2 regions of the Endozoicomonas sp. ALD040 genome follow, and region 2 is predicted to be linked to the other one. Evidence: predicted binding sites of a transcription regulator. Region 2 holds the regulator's gene; the other holds the start of a gene.
What was found. Region 2 encodes PhoB, which activates phosphate uptake and scavenging genes when phosphate is short. Its sites were predicted from a motif close to TGTCATANNNNTGTCANA; they were not measured.

Region 1 (8,089 bases), 2.1 Mb from region 2:
GAAATAACTGGCAATGCTATGTGGAGAATTTTCATTGATATTTTCATAAAGCGATCCACGGGATAATGCCCGATCGTAGCTTTTTTCAGTATAACTGTTACGCAGCACGGTAAAGTAGTTATCAAAATCATTGCTGAAAAGAAAATGAGGACCAAGAAAAGTCAGAAGCATCAGGACTAAACCATTATTTAAACCGACATAATCGGACTGACTTGCTAGCGAATCTAAAGAGAAATAATGGAAATAAGGATTTTTCCCGCCATTTCTCATTTCAGAAGAAAAAAAACATTCGAAGAGGCTTTGTGCTGCAACTCTGATTAGCTCTTTTTTGTCAGGGCTTGCTCCATTGATCTGGTTTATATTTATAGCGAATATATGATGTATCAGTCTCAGTACTCTTTGAGTGCGCATTTTTCGATCATTTTGAGTATCAGTACTGTTCACATAGTTAAAATAAAAGTTGACCAGAAGCCTAAAGTCTTGCTCAGTAACCTCGTAATTTTCACAGATTTCCAGTCGGCCATCTCCAGATACATCGTCAGATTCCATATTAAGTCTGACAAAACCAATACAGATGTTTTCAAGTGGACTCATGGCGGGTTGACCTGTGCAACTTTGTTGTTCTTTTGAAAGCGGTTTCCAGTTTTTCATTTGATACTTGCGAAACTCTTCAAGATCATAGGTGTCATTTGCCAGCCCCTGCTGATAAAAAAACAAAATTACTGAAAACAAAAGCGTCTTTAAGGCATATTGTGGGATCATACTTTAACCTGCACTCGTTAAAAAAGCTTCCTGTTGTTAATGGGCTATGTATCAGCATCCTTGGCACACATTCAGGGCAAAGACATATCGATAAACTTCATGTATGACAAGGGTATTTCCCGACAATAGGGACATTCTCTCTGCTCATTTATAAACCGCTCAGCACAAGTCTTGCAAAAACCGGCATGTCCACAACGATTTAACACTGTAATGTCTGTTAATGGGTCGGTACAAATTGGACATTTTTTAGTTCCTGCTAAAGCGCCTCCGACAGCACCCACTTCTTCCGTTGCTGATTGGTTTGCCAATTCCTGTCGTAATTGACCTATCAGTTCATTTTGTTGCCGAACGACTACTGACTGATCCTGATCCTCAGAATCCGACTCCTCAAGAGCAAACTCATTGTTTGAACCTAAACTATCTGAGCCTTCACTATCTGAAAGCTCAATATAATCCATTAGAAATTTCAGACTTTCGAACGATGATGCCTCCGTTAAAGGTGTGAGGTTAATACCCATAATACTGGATATAAATTCTTGCATGCCATTCACGGTATGCATAAACGCAGGTACAGGGCATGAGCGTCCCGGGCGACAATGCCTGGCTGCATTACTGTAGATAATCGGCAGAAGCTCGTAGGGCAAGCATCTTATCAACAAGTTTTCCAGTGTCTCCTCTGACTCCAGTCCTGAATCAATGCGCTGGAAAGCCGCTGATGCCATTGCAGTTAAACCGATCAGAAGCGCTATTCCTGCGTCCAATTCGGCTGCTTTCAACTGACTTGAAAGGGACTGCGGACAATCATATGCATTGATATTTTCACAAAGCAATGCACGGTCGAATGCTTGATCGCAGCTTTCTCCGGTGTATATGTCAGCCAAGATACAAAAGTAGGTATAAAGTCGATCCCTGGAAAGAAAGTTGGGTGCAAGAAAAGCAAGAAACATCAGGACCAGACCGTTATTAACCCCAACATAATTGCACTGTTTTTCCCCCTGAACTAAATGAAAATAATTGAAATAGGGATTACTTCTGCCATTTATGTTGACAGACAAAAACAGTTGATCAAAAAGGCTTCTTGCCGTTGTATAGACCACCCCTTTCTCTAAGCGGCTTTGACTATTGAACCTGTTTATATTAATAGCGAATATACGATGTATGAGTCTCAATACTCTTTGAATGCGATTTTTTCGAAATTCAGGATTACCCGTGTTCACATAATTAAAATAAAAGTTGGTCATACGATTAAAGTCTTGCTCATCAACTTCGTAAGTTTCACAGGTTTCCAGTCGCTCATCTCCGGATAGGTCATCAGATTCTAAGTTAAGCCTGACAAAGCCAATACGAATATTTTCAAGTGGGCTTATGTCGGGTTGATCTCTGCAGTTTTGTTGCTCTTTTGAAAGGGGTTTCCAGTTTTTCATTTGATAGTTACGAAATTTTTCAAGACGATAGGTGTCGTTTGCAAGCCCCTGCTGATAAAAAAACAAAAACATTGAAAACAAAAGTGTCTTTAAGACACATGTTATAGCCATACTTTCACCTGTATTCGTTAAAAAAGCTACATTGCTATCAGTGAGCCTTATGTGAGCTTCCTTAGCACATATATTTATAGGCTATGAAGACCCATAGAAAAAGCAGGTCTGGATGTTGCCATTGAGGCCAGCCACAGAAAAAAATAAGACACCCATAAAAATAAAAACAAGACCTTCAAAAACTGTATTCCCAAAAAGGATCAGAAAATCTATCTTCAAGTAGCGTATCATTGAGCCACACATCGCCATCCAACGAACAGAGGCTGTTCAAGCCATAATTCAGACAATGCAAATTCATTCCGACATGAGTCGAAGAGAGATAAAGAGAGGGTCTTTGACGTCTTAACTGACTTCTACGCTAACCTATCATATACAAACGACTACAGACATTTAAACCTCGAAGCCACTTCTGTCCGGCTTCAAGTGCATAAGCCTTCATCGCCTCCAGACGGCCAACTGCCCGATAAAAACGATTATTCCATTGCATGGTTTTCAGCCACTCATCCGGATCAATTTCCAGTCTTTCAAGAATACGAGGGATATGCGACGGGATGGAACCTTTCTTATCTGTCCTGACAATGCGGCCACTCCAGTCAACCAGTTCCAGATAGTCGTGAAGAAGGTAGGGAAGGGCAACGTCCGTTTCCTGTCCCTGCAAACAGAAAGGTTTCAGGGTCAGCGGCTGTTTTTTAGTCTCAGAATGTGTAACCTGCTCCACCCGTTCCTGAATCGACGTGTAGTTCGACTCTTCCGGTATTTCTGCCTTTCCAGCCCGAATCGGATTCAAGTCAACGTAGGTCATGCAGGTCAGTAACGCTGCTTCGTCCAGCAATGCCTGGCTTTTAAAGCGACCTTCCCAGAAGCGTCCTTTACACTCGTCTTCTTTATTAGCCTCACGAGCAAGATGTTCATTCAGGCAGCGCATAAACCAGCTGATATCCGCTAAACGACGCCGGTATTCCTCAGCATATTCATCAATACGGGCCAATTCAGCGCTGCCCAGTTTGTCAGCGGCCAGATGCCTTTGCACCAGAAGTGGACCTCTGAACAAGGTCGTCCAACGATGCAGCACTTCATTCCGTGACCAGCTCCTGGCAGATGACTGATTGATGTGCAAAACCACATGATAATGATTCGACATGACAGCGTAAGCGCAAACTTCGATAGCAAAGACTGAAACCAGTTCCTGAAGTTTATCCACCACCCATTGGCGGCGATGCTCGTAATTCTTGCCAGTCAGGTGGTTCTCTCCACAGAGGTAAGCCTGACGAACACATCTTGCCATGCAGTGGTAATAAGGCGTTGAGCCGGGGTCAATCAGAGTATTGCGGGCCTGAGCCATGAACTCACCTGTCTGGGTAAAAAATCAGTGATGGGTGAAAAAGTAGACCAGGTGGATGGGGAAGCAAATTTATGGGTGTCTTTTTTTTCTGCCAAAAAGACAGGACAGACACCCTGGAGTCAAAAACTGTCATTTTCATAAAATCCAAACAAACCTGTAACATTACTGAAATATTCACCCCCTATCCTTGCACCCATCAAATTTTGAGGTAACAGAAAAATATTTTGCACAACCCACTGACAGATTAAGGCACGGCAAAAGATTTTTCTTTGTAAACGCAAGTACACTCCAAGCGAGTTTCTCGGGGAGAATAGAAGTGAAGTTTCTGAAGTCTATTGTAATGTCCTCCATGTTGGCTGCAGCGTCCTTCTCTGCATCTGCCAAGACAGAAGTTATCAACGGTGCGGGAGCCAGTTTCCCACATCCGATCTATGCCAAATGGGCTGAGGAATACCAGAAAGAAACCGGTATTCGCATCAACTACCAGGCCATCGGTTCCGGCGGTGGTATCCGTCAGATCACTGCCAAGACCGTCGACTTTGGCGCCAGCGACGCACCTCTGAATGAAGAGCGACTGGATAAAGAAGAGATGATCCAGTTCCCAATGGTGATGGGCGCTATTGTTCCAGTGATCAACGTACCTGGCATTGAGTCCGGTGCTCTGAAGCTGACCGGTGAAGTTCTGGCAGACATCTACCTGGGTAAAATCAAGAAGTGGAATGACGAGCGCATCACTGCTCTGAACCCAGATCTTGAGATTCCTGCCCAGGCTATCTATGTCGTCCATCGTTCCGATGGTTCCGGTACCACCTACAACTTCACCGATTACCTGAGCCAGATCAGCTCGGAGTGGAGTGAGAATATCGGCAGAAACACCGACATCACCTGGCCAAAAGCAGCTACCACTATCGGTGGTAACGGTAACGCTGGTGTCGCCAACTTCGTGGGCCGTACCCGTGGTGCTATCGGTTATGTAGAATATGCCTTTGCAAAACAAAACGACCTGACCTACACCCAGCTGGCCAGTGCTGATGGCAAGTTCCTGAAGCCAAGCATGGAAACCTTCCAGGCTGCCGCTGCCAATGCCGACTGGGAGAATGCTCCGGGCTTCGAATTGCTGCTGAACAACCAGCCTGGTGCTGACTCCTGGCCTATGACAGCAGCGACCTTCATCCTGATGCATAAAGATCAGGCTGACGCCGAGAAAGCTGAGCAAATCATCGACTTCTTCGAGTGGAGCTACGAGAAAGGCGGCGAACTTGCAGAAGGTCTGGACTACATCCCAATGCCGGAAAGCGTAGTTAACATGGTAGAGAATGTCTGGAAAGAAGACTTGACTAGCAACGGACAAACCATTATCAAGTAACCGGTTATTCTAGCCTTTCTTAAACAGGAAACGAACGACAGCTGATCAGCATAGCGCTGGTCAGCTGTCTTGTTGTAGCTTATGCTTTTAACTGCGATGCCCAGCGCTATAAAGGGTGACTCAATCTTCTACAGACTGAGCTTCACCAGCGCCATTCTGATTTTTCTGGTGTTGATCGGGATTATCCTTTCCCTGATCGACGGCGGTTGGCTGGCTCTCTCCGAGTTTGGCCCCGGCTTTGTATTTCGTAATGTCTGGGACCCGGTAAACAGTGAGTTTGGTGCCGCTTCTGCTATTTATGGCACCCTGGTTTCTTCGCTTATCGCCATTATTATTGCCATTCCTGTCGGTCTGGGCACGGCGATCTTCCTGGCCGAGCTGGCCCCCGACTGGATCAGTCGCCCCGTGAGCATGGCCATTGAGCTGCTGGCCGCTGTACCCAGTATTATTTACGGTATGTGGGGTCTTTTTGTCTTCGCACCCTGGTTCTCAGAAGGCTTCCAATTCTGGGCACTGGAAAACCTGGTTGGCCTGCCTCTGATTGGCCACTGGTTTGACGGTCCCCCCATCGGTATAGGTCTACTAACGGCGGGCATCATTCTGTCGTTCATGATTTTGCCCATTATTACGGCTTTAACTCGTGACGCCCTGAAAACCATTCCCAATGTGGTCAGAGAAGCAGCATACGGTGTTGGCGCTACGCCCTATGAAGTCATTACCCGAGTGCTGCTGCCAAGTATCAAGAATGCCGCAGTGGGTGCCGGAATCCTCGGCCTGGGTCGTGCCCTGGGAGAAACCATGGCAGTTGCCTTTGTAATAGGCGGCGCCAACCGTATAGAGACTTCACTGTTCATGCCTGCGAGCTCTATTTCTTCTACGATTGCGCAGCAGTTCAACGAAGCGACTAATGAGATGCACATCTCGGCTCTGATCAGTCTGGGCCTGGTACTGTTTGTACTCACCTTTATTGTGATGGGTACTGCCCGTCTGCTGTTGAGGAAGCGATAATGCCAGTCAGGAAACTCAAGAACTACGCTTTCATCGGCTTCTGTACCTTCTGTGCACTGTTTGGCCTGGTGGTTCTGGCCAGCGTACTATACAGCCTGGTCGGAAAAGGTATTTCCGGCATGGGTCTGCATGTCTTCACCGAACTCACTCCCGGACCCGGTAGCCACGGTGGCCTGAAAAACGCCATTGTTGGCAGTTTGATTCTGACCGCTCTTGGTATTCTGATCGCCGCACCTCTGGGTGTATTGGCTGGTACCTGGCTGTCTGAATCCGACAAGAGTTCAAAAATTGCTGAAGCACTGCGCTTTCTCAACGGTATGTTGATGAGCGCACCTTCTATTCTGGTCGGCCTGTTTGTCTACAAGGTTGTGGTGGTCACCACCGGCTCCTTTTCTGGTTGGGCAGGTGCCATTGCACTGGCTATTCTGGCACTGCCCATTATCGTCAGCACCACAGAAGAAATGCTGCGCCTGGTTCCCACCACCTTGAAAGAAGCAGGTAGCGGACTGGGCGCTCCGCGCTGGCGAGTCATTACCCAGCTGTGCTATCGGGCAGCCGGCCCCGGTATTATGACCGGTATTCTGTTGTCTGTAGCGCGGATTACCGGTGAAACAGCCCCCCTGTTGTTTACCGCCCTCAACAGTAACTTCATGAGCACCGATCTGGACAAGCCTATGGCTAACCTGCCGGTGACCATTTATCAGTATGCTATGAGCCCTTTTGAATCCTGGAATCAACTGGCCTGGGCCGGCGCACTGCTGATAACCGTATTTATTCTGATTATCAATATTCTGTCCACTGCTTTACCGCGTTGGATCAAAGCTCGAAAGGCAGCCAAATGAACATGAACATTGCTACTGCTCCTGCGGCTACAGAAAGCCTGAGTCAAATCAAGACAGAATCCGGTCTGGCCGATGATATTCTGCAACCCAGAATGGAAGTAAAAGACCTCAGTTTCTTTTACAGCAAAGGTTCTGAACCAGCCCTGAAGAACATCAACATGCCGATTTACAACAACAAGGTAACGGCTCTGATTGGTCCTTCCGGCTGTGGTAAATCCACCCTGCTGCGCACCATGAATCGCATCTTCGACCTGTATGGCAGTCAGTCGGCTGAAGGTGAGATTCTGCTGGATAACGAAAATATCCTGCAACGTGGTGTGGATCTGAATGAATTGCGCTCCAAAGTCGGTATGGTTTTCCAGAAGCCTACGCCTTTCCCTATGTCCATTTACGACAACATCACCTTCGGTCTGAAGATGAAAGGTGGACTGAGCAAGCCGGAAATGGCTATTCGTGCCAGAAAGGCCCTGAAGCGAGCCCATCTGTGGAAAGAAGTGAAGGACAAGCTGAATGCCGATGCCAGCAGCCTGTCCGGTGGTCAGCAGCAGCGTCTGTGCATCGCCCGCACCATTGCCCTGGAGCCGGAAGTCATCCTGATGGACGAACCCACGTCGGCTCTCGATCCACTGGCCACCAGCGCCATTGAAGAGCTGATTACTGAACTGCGTCAGAAGTACACCATTGTGATCGTGACTCACAACATGCAACAGGCCATGCGTATCTCTGATTACACCGGCTTTATGTATCTGGGTGAGCTGGTTGAGTTTGATAAAACCGGCAAGATCTTCAACAAAGCTGAAAATCAGAAGACCCGTGACTATATCGCGGGTGACTTTGGTTAAGCATTAACTTCTGATCGTGGAGCCTTTCGGCTCCACATTTTCTTTTACAGAACCAGAGGTTTTAAGACACCCACCGAAGCATGGGAACCAGAGCTAAGTCGTATTATGGCGTGGACAGGTCGATGTTAGAGATGGTCAACTCCAATCAAGAATCACTTTGCCAGACTGGCCGGACCCCATGATTTCAAAACCTTTCTGGAAATCATCCACCGGCATCCGGTGAGTAATCACCGGGGAAATATCCAGACCGGACTGGAGCATACTGGTCATTTTATACCAGGTTTCGTACATCTCACGGCCATAAATACCCTTGATGACCAGACCCTTGAAGATCACCTGATTCCAATCAATAGTGGTATCGCTGGAAGGAATACCCAGCAGGGATACCTTGC
Region 2 (8,089 bases):
AGTGTCGTATACCAGCCTCCCTTTGACAGCCCGCACTACAGCGGCATCAACCCCTACACACTGGGCTTCAGCATGTTTCAGGATATTCGCAGAATCTGTGAAAATCCTACCGATGAAGACAGACACTGGTTCCCGGACATTGCCGACAGTGACTGGCTGGAAACCGTGCATTTTGCGATGAAAAACTTCAAGGATGAAAGCTTTATTCTGCAATTCCTGTCTCCCAAGGTGATGAGAGAACTCAGACTCTTCTCGGTTCTGGATGACGAAAGCAAGTCCTACCTGGAAGTCGATGCGATTCATAACAGCACCGGATACAAAGAAGTAAGGGAGTCGCTGGCTGCTCAATACAATCTTGGCAACCGGGAGCCCAATATCCAGGTCTTTGATGTGGATGTGCGTGGCGATCGAACCCTGACTCTCAGACATTACCAGCACCAGGGACGTCCACTGGATAAAAGTACAGAGGAATTACTCAGGCACGTACACCGGCTCTGGCAATTTGATGTCAAACTGGAGTCGGTGACCATTGATAACAAGGTAAGCAAAAGCTATCAGTGCCCGGATAAAAAAGATTCCGGGAAGTCTCACTAAAAAGATCTGATTGAAAGACGAGGGTCTTTTTATATTGAAAACTAATAAGAATTAAAAAGCCATCCGAGAGTCTCCCGGACTTAAGCCTCCGTCCGGGTCACCCCGCAGCAAGGGTTGCTATTGCAACCTCACGACTGCATGGATGCAGGAGCAGTAGCTGCTTGGGACGGCCTTAAGTCCGGCAGGCTTCTGGCCCCACATATCCTATCCACTTAAAACCGAATCCCCGCTGCCACGACAGAAAGAACCAGCCCTTCCGTTCAATGCAAAAAATACTGACTACGGTGATAACCAGAAGCTTGATGCCTATTAACGATATTTTCAAAGAGTCAGATGCACGGCTGAATGGCTGTTTTTTAAAAACAAGCAATACCCACTCAAAGCAATTCAATTCATTTGCATGTCTTGATGACTCATAACCGTTTATGTATTGCACAAAATTATTCCTACCATCACATAAAGCGTTATTAAATCTATTTAAATAGTCCATAAAAGCACATTAAATGCTTCCATCAATTTAAAGCTTCCTGTATAAATAGTTACCTCCGTCATTGATAACCATTAATACCCGGTCGAATTAGTCTGAATTGGGAGTTCCTGAATGAACGTTTTTGAAGAAATTCATCACCGCCTGAGCAGTAAAACTCGTATCCGCTCTTTGTTTAAAGATGTTCATGTCGAAGATCTTGAGCGTATCATCTCCAGAATGCAGGACGTAATGCAGGAGAAAGTTGAAGCCCGCAATAAGATTGACGAAGAGCGTCAAGCCAAACTCGAAAACATTGAAGCCGTTAAGCAGATCATGGCCGAACGCGGCATTTCAATGGAAGACTTGGACCATCTGGAAATAGCGACTCAAAAACGTCGTCGTAATGTCCAAAGGTTTACTTTTGAGTACCAGACAGAAGCCGGCGACACTGTCCAATGGGATGGCTCTACCACAGGGCGCTTGCCGCGTGACTTCCAAAGCTACCTGGACCGCACCGGCAAAAAACGTCTGGAATGCGTCGTTGGCGAAGAGTAAGTCTACCTTCGTCAGTATTTCGGGTTCATGCCCGGTCTGCAACTTCTTGAATAGAGACACCAATGGATCAAAGTATCATTCTTTGAAAAACCTCCCCCTCTGACTCGAAGTAATCAGTTGGGGATCCCATTACAGAGTGCTCAGGTGGGACCACTCTCATCAACACTCTGACCAACAGCCCGCAGTGCACCCCACAGCAGGTGTTCAAGAGACAGATACAAACTAGTAAAGAAAATACAAATACGCAAGCCCGGTCTTTGCAGGATGGTTAAAATCCACCACCCTGCCAGCTCCCGGGGATTAGCGTTTCAGAGTAAAGATAGTCAGGATCAGTCTGTAGTACAACAGACTGTTCGCGAATGATGAAACCATGAAAAGATTATTCATTTTTTGATGGTAGTCCTAAAAGCAGAAAAGGTGCCACCGGCCCTTTTCTGCTTTCATGAGTGTTCCAACTCAAGGCATTTTTCCGGAAAGTGGCAAATAAAGCGGCTGCCTTTTCCTGGGTGACTGCTGATCGTGAGTTTGCCTCCGTGTCTCAGCATGACGTGCTTGACGATAGCCAGGCCAAGCCCCGTTCCCCCGGTATTCTGGCTACGACTTTTATCAATCCGGTAAAAGCGCTCAGTCAACCTCGGAATATGCATTGGATCAATACCGACACCATTGTCTTCTACCATCATATGTCCGCCTTCCCCGTCCTGCCACCAGCGCACAAGTATTTTCCCACCCTCGGGTGTATAGCGCACGGCATTAAAGACCAGATTCGAGAAGGCACTGCGCAACTCATTACTGCTGCCTGCCAAAAAGACATCTTCAGGACAATCCAGAGAAATCTGATGCCGGCTTTCACCACTGAGTGCACATCCGTCTTCAACGATACTGCTGAGCAGGGTTTTAACATGAACCCCATTCTCGTCTGCCTGAGCTTCAGCCGACTCCAGTTTGGACAGCAACAGCAGGTCTGCCACCAGATTCTGCATTCTCAGCGACTGCTCCTGCATCCTGTTCAGTGCTTTTTCCCAAACAGGGGGCAGACCTGAATCCGGGCCCAGACTGTCCAGCATGGTTTCGATGTATCCAGACACAACCGTCAGTGGTGTTCTCAGTTCATGGGAGACATTGGCAACAAAGTCTTTTCTCATGACTTCCAGCTGATTCAAGCGCGTGACATCTCTAACGGTCATGAGACGATTGCCTTTGCCATAAACCGTTATATTAAATTGCAGTTGATGATCAGGGTTGATTGGCGAGGGGATCTCAAGAGCTTTTTGATAACCACCCTGCTCAAAGTAGTCGACAAACCTTGGATCACGTAGCAGATTGGTAATCAACTGCCCCTGATCGTCAGGCGTCTTAAGCCCTATCAAAGTTCCAGCGGCGGGATTCCACCATTCCAGGTTGCTCTGATTATCTATCATTACAACACCGTCGTTCAGCGCAGCAGTTGATTCCTGAACACGTTCAATCACTCCGGCCAGCTTTTGCCGGGAACGACTGTGCTGTTTTTGCAATCGATAGATACCATCAAAAATTTGCCCCCAGAACCCTTTACTCTCAGGAGGCTCTTTGCTCCTGGCCTTGGGGTCATTCAGCCAGTCCAGCAGCTTGAAAAGCTGACGGAAGCTCCAGACAAAATAACCTCCCATGACCACACAGAGTCCTAAAAAAGGCTCTCCAAACAACCAGCCCAGGGAAAACCCGACAATCACGTAGGCGATCATGCGGCTCAGCAAATGGGTTTTTGAAATTGTTGTCATATTACTCCCGGCCAGATAACTGCTGAGCACTGAGCATAAAAGGTTTACACCCTCGTTGAGAAACGATATCCAGTACCACGAACCGTTTGCACAAAGGCTTCGTAGTTATCACCTAAGGCCTTACGCAAGCGTCGAATGTGTACATCAACGGTTCGCTCTTCCACATAAACGTTGCCACCCCAGACCTGATCCAGTAACTGCCCACGGGTATAGGCACGCTCCTGGTGCGTCAGGAAAAACTGCAGCAAACGGTACTCGGTAGGTCCTATTTCAGCAGGTGAGCCATCAATAGAGACTCTGTGGCTGACAGGGTCCAGCTCCAATCCCTTGATGACAATGGGAGACTGGTTATCAAATCCGCCTGTACGACGGAGAACCGCTTTTAAACGAGCAGCCAGCTCGCGGGGAGAAAAAGGCTTGGTGATGTAGTCATCGGCACCGGTTTCAAGTCCCTGGATTTTGTGGTCTTCTTCACCTTTGGCCGTCAACATAACAATGGGTATTTCAGAGGTCAGCTCATTGCGCTTCAGACGACGGGCCAGTTCAATTCCAGAGACATCTGGTAACATCCAGTCCAGCAAGATCAGATCGGGTTTGTTATCCACAATCAGAGAGTGCGCTTCTCTGGCATCTGCTGCCTCAAGACAGTCATACCCTGCCATTTCCAGAGCAACGGTCACCATTTCGCGAATCGGTGCTTCGTCATCTACGATCAGAATGGTCTTTCCTGGCATTAATCTCTACCTGTTATCTGTCGATTCGATTTCGGCGGTGACGTTCTGGCATCTATCAGCTGAAGCTCATTAGGGCTATATCAGGATGGTAGTGTCTCAGGACAGCACCTTTCCTATCGCTCAGGCTGCTTCTCACTACTTTGATCAACCGCACTATACACCGGACATTACACCTTTGAAATGTTACAGGCAGATGACACACTAAAGGCTGATATTGCAGCTTAAAAATAAAAAGATCCCTCAGGGTTTACAGGGTAAGGCTTTTCGCCATTTATCCCCACAGCCACCATAAGTAGCAATACTTACCGGGCTCTAAGCCGGATTGAAGATCAAAGATAACTCAACACGAAACCTGCAAATACAATGGCTCCGGCCCAGTGGTTACTAAGAAACGCCCTGAAGCAGGCTTCACGCTCACGACGACGGGTTAACCATTGCTGGTAAACGAAAAGGGCTGCGACAGCCAACAATGAGAGATAATAGAGAGCACCTAACTCCAGTTGATGGCCTGCCATGGCCAGTGTCATCAGGGTAAGTACCTGCAGGCAACCAACAATCAGGTTATCCATCTCGCCAAATAGAATGGCTGTGGACTTGATACCTACTTTCAGATCATCGTCACGATCCACCATGGCGTATTGAGTATCGTAAGCCACTGTCCAGAAGAGATTGGCCAGAAACATCAGCCAGACGATGTTTCCCAACGAGCCACTCTGAGCCGCAAAAGCCATGGGTATCGACCAGCCAAAAGCAGCCCCCAAAACCACCTGAGGCAGATGAGTGTGTCTTTTGGCAAAAGGGTAAGCCGAGGCCAGCAATAATCCGGCAAAAGAGAGCTGGACGGTAAGAGTATTGGTAAAGAGTACAAGAATGAAAGACAAAAGTACCATACCGGAGAAATAGATCAGCGCTTCTTTTTCCTGAATTTTACCCGTTACCAGCGGTCGATGCTGTGTTCTCTTAACATGGCCGTCCACTTTCCTGTCAGCAAAGTCATTAATAACGCAGCCTGCACTGCGCATCAAAACCACGCCGACCGAAAAAATCACCAGATTCTTCAGACTCGGTACACCTTCTGCCGCCACCCAGAGTGCCCACATAGTAGGCCAGAACAACAGATAAATACCAATAGGCCGGTCCAGCCGGGCCAGCCGTAAGAAATCTTTTAAACGGGGAAATCGTTGCAGAACTACTTCAGTGCCTGCCAATACCGCCATTGGTTTTCTGAATTGCATCATAATATTTAGCTGCTTATCTGCATCTTTATTATCATCGCTGAGATTCTTATTGCTCATCGCCCTGAATCATGACCCGCATCGCCAGTTTATCAGGTCAGGCCAGGTTCTCAATCAGGCCATGACCAGACCGACTGCGGAAATCTCTATATTTCACGAGGTAAGTGCTTCGACAAACAATCATTCTTGTAGAGCTTCAGGGTTCAGGATGCTTCGACATGACTCTGGAGTGCTTCTCTGTCTGTTCAGACAGGTCCGGCAAAAAGATTTCACAAACAGATATAGACTTTTCGTGCAAATAAAATAACGACCGCCTTCCCCAGGCTGTTTCATCAGAGTATTTTTCAACCAGATGAGGATTAAACTGACGAGCCGGCAGTTCCGCTACCTCAAATGGTCCCCGACGCATACCGGGATGATTAAATAAAAACTCCCCCAGGGGCTTAGTGCCCAGTTGCAGCAGCTCTCTGTTCGTGCCAATAAGACTGCTGTGAGGCAATACACTTCGTGCAAACACTCTGGGTCGGCCACCACAGATCAGCAGAACCTCCCTGATAGAAGCCATTTTGCTGCAATGTCTGTTTTCGAATGATCCTGCCAACTCACCAGACGTGGACGTAGCCTTTGACTGTTCATAGTTATTGAGAAACTTTAGCTCCGAACAGGTCGGCATAAAGGTCCCGTGACGAATAACCTGAACCCTGAAGTCGCCGTCAAACTCATGTTTCAAACGCTGAGTCAGGGAACCTCTGTCCAGCAGCCAGTCTCTCCAGGGCTCTGGAATCTGCTGTTTCAAATAATGTCTCGGCTTCCAGGATAAGCCTGAAAAATCAATAAAAGGCACCATCACTCCTGCTGCACAAATCCAATTTTCCAGAACTGCCCCGGGAGGAAACAAGGCAGCTCACCTTGACACTCCCCGCCTTGTCAGGCGAGGCTTCTGACTTCATAAGCTACAGCCAGCCTATAACGACCGGACTTACGCAGAAGCCTCCATCAGCAGCAACCGGGTGCCCCTCGGTTATTTATTGGTCTTTTGTTTGATTTGCCGCTGCCTTAACGGGTCACTCAGGTATGGGTTCATCTGGTTCTTCAAGGGCGGTTGGGCAGTTGGCTCTGCCTTAATTTTTTGTTAACAGTGCTTGGTTTTCATCATCGTGAGTTTCTGCATAGAGACAGACCGACAGTGAATTTAGCCAACTATGCACAAACACGCAAGCATAAGGCTCTTCACCAGCGCGGCCCGACCTACGCGGCCCGACCTACGCGGCCCGACCTACGCGGCCCGACCTACGCGGCCCGACCTTCCCGACTTATATCTCCCTCCGCCCGATTGAGGGTGTCGCAAAACTCCAACAACTCGTTCCCACGCTGGAACCCACAGGGCCTAAAAGCATGGCAACCAGAGTTTTTGCGACACCCTCCAAGGAGCCTGACCGAGAATAGACTGCCCTACTGCGGCGGCAGCAAATTGGTCTGAAAATCCGCTTTTGTTCGTCAAATAGCTCGCTATTCTCCTCACAAAACCGAATTTTCATCCTCAATTTTCTGCCGTCCTCGCTACGGGCGCTATTCTCGGTCAGGCTCCAAGGCGGGGAGTGTCACGGTTTCCTCAATTTCTTTCTGCCTGACTTTAATGGACACGACCGAATTCTTTTCTATGCTTCCTGCCAATGGTATAAATCATCCCCAAGGGATGATCGAAAACTATAAATCAGGATCCGCGCATGGCTGTCGTAAAACGTACGCCCCAAAAGACCGGTCGTATAAGAACCGAGAGAGTTCGGCTGATTTTGAAAGCTGCCGAACAGGAGTTTGCCCGGCATGGATTCGGGGGAGCCACAATCCAGCGTATAGCTGACCTGGCCGATTTACCAAAACCGACTGTCTTGTATTACTTCAGTAACAAGCAGGAAATTTATGACGAAGTTCTTAACAATATTTTGTATCTCTGGAATGACAAACTGAACAGCTTTCATCCGAAAGATGACCCTGCAGAGTCACTTGAACGGTATATCCGCTCAAAAATAGAAGTCTCCAGAAGATACCCCACAGCCAGCCGAATTTTTGCCAGTGAAATCATTCATGGCTGCCAGCAGCTGTCTCCGTCCATGAAGGACTCTACCCAGCAGTGGTTTAAAAACAAAACAGAGATTTTTCAGCACTGGATGGATGAGGGTAAAATGGCCCGGGTAGAGCCCATGCACCTGATTTTTATGATCTGGGGATCGACTCAGCATTACGCTGATTATGAAAAACAGATCTGCCTTATCATGAACAAAAAGAAACTGCCTGCCTCAACCTACGATCAAGCCGCTGACACTATCTGCGACATTGTTCTTCGTGGTTGCGGTCTGAAGGTTTGAGAAACGATAAAAATCTTGTAGAGTCACAAGGTAAAAATGAACCGGGCAGATTAACACGCAAGTCACTGCCATAAACTGCTGTATTGGCGGTCTATGGTATACGGCAGCTTGTTGCACTATCCAGACCGTCCTGCTCATAACAAGAGGCAGATGATGAGAGTCTGGATAAAACATCCCCTGGCTATTTTCACCGCAAACAGTCAGGACGCCGGTAACGGCGTGGTGATTGATGAAAGCTCCGGCAAGATCACAGAGCTGGTTCCCTCGGGACAGTCTCCGAAAGTCTCCTGTGATCAAAGCTATGACGCTTCCGGACAGGTTCTCCTTCCCGGTCTGATCAATACTCATCACCATCTTTATCAGACCCTGACCCGCG

Region 1: a site for PhoB is predicted at 3,795-3,812, ahead of pstS (phosphate ABC transporter substrate-binding protein PstS). Genes of this name have one in related genera too.

The regions. Positions count from the first base shown of each region.
Region 1 is NZ_CP184829.1:635,681-643,769, forward strand. Features, by position in the region: gene ACOJUN_RS02190 (hypothetical protein) at 1-762, opposite strand, end outside; gene ACOJUN_RS02195 (RING finger protein) at 834-2,297, opposite strand; gene ACOJUN_RS02200 (transposase) at 2,656-3,639, opposite strand; gene pstS (phosphate ABC transporter substrate-binding protein PstS) at 3,956-5,005, shown strand; gene pstC (phosphate ABC transporter permease subunit PstC) at 5,087-6,013, shown strand; gene pstA (phosphate ABC transporter permease PstA) at 6,013-6,855, shown strand; gene pstB (phosphate ABC transporter ATP-binding protein PstB) at 6,948-7,697, shown strand; gene tdh (L-threonine 3-dehydrogenase) at 7,833-8,089, opposite strand, start outside.
Region 2 is NZ_CP184829.1:2,706,146-2,714,234, reverse strand. Features, by position in the region: gene ACOJUN_RS09550 (SpoVR family protein) at 1-594, shown strand, start outside; gene ACOJUN_RS09545 (hypothetical protein) at 1,196-1,618, shown strand; gene phoR (phosphate regulon sensor histidine kinase PhoR) at 2,059-3,378, opposite strand; gene phoB (phosphate regulon transcriptional regulator PhoB) at 3,423-4,112, opposite strand; gene ubiA (4-hydroxybenzoate octaprenyltransferase) at 4,442-5,329, opposite strand; gene ACOJUN_RS09525 (chorismate--pyruvate lyase family protein) at 5,544-6,194, opposite strand; gene ACOJUN_RS09520 (TetR/AcrR family transcriptional regulator) at 7,075-7,713, shown strand; gene ACOJUN_RS09515 (8-oxoguanine deaminase) at 7,864-8,089, shown strand, end outside.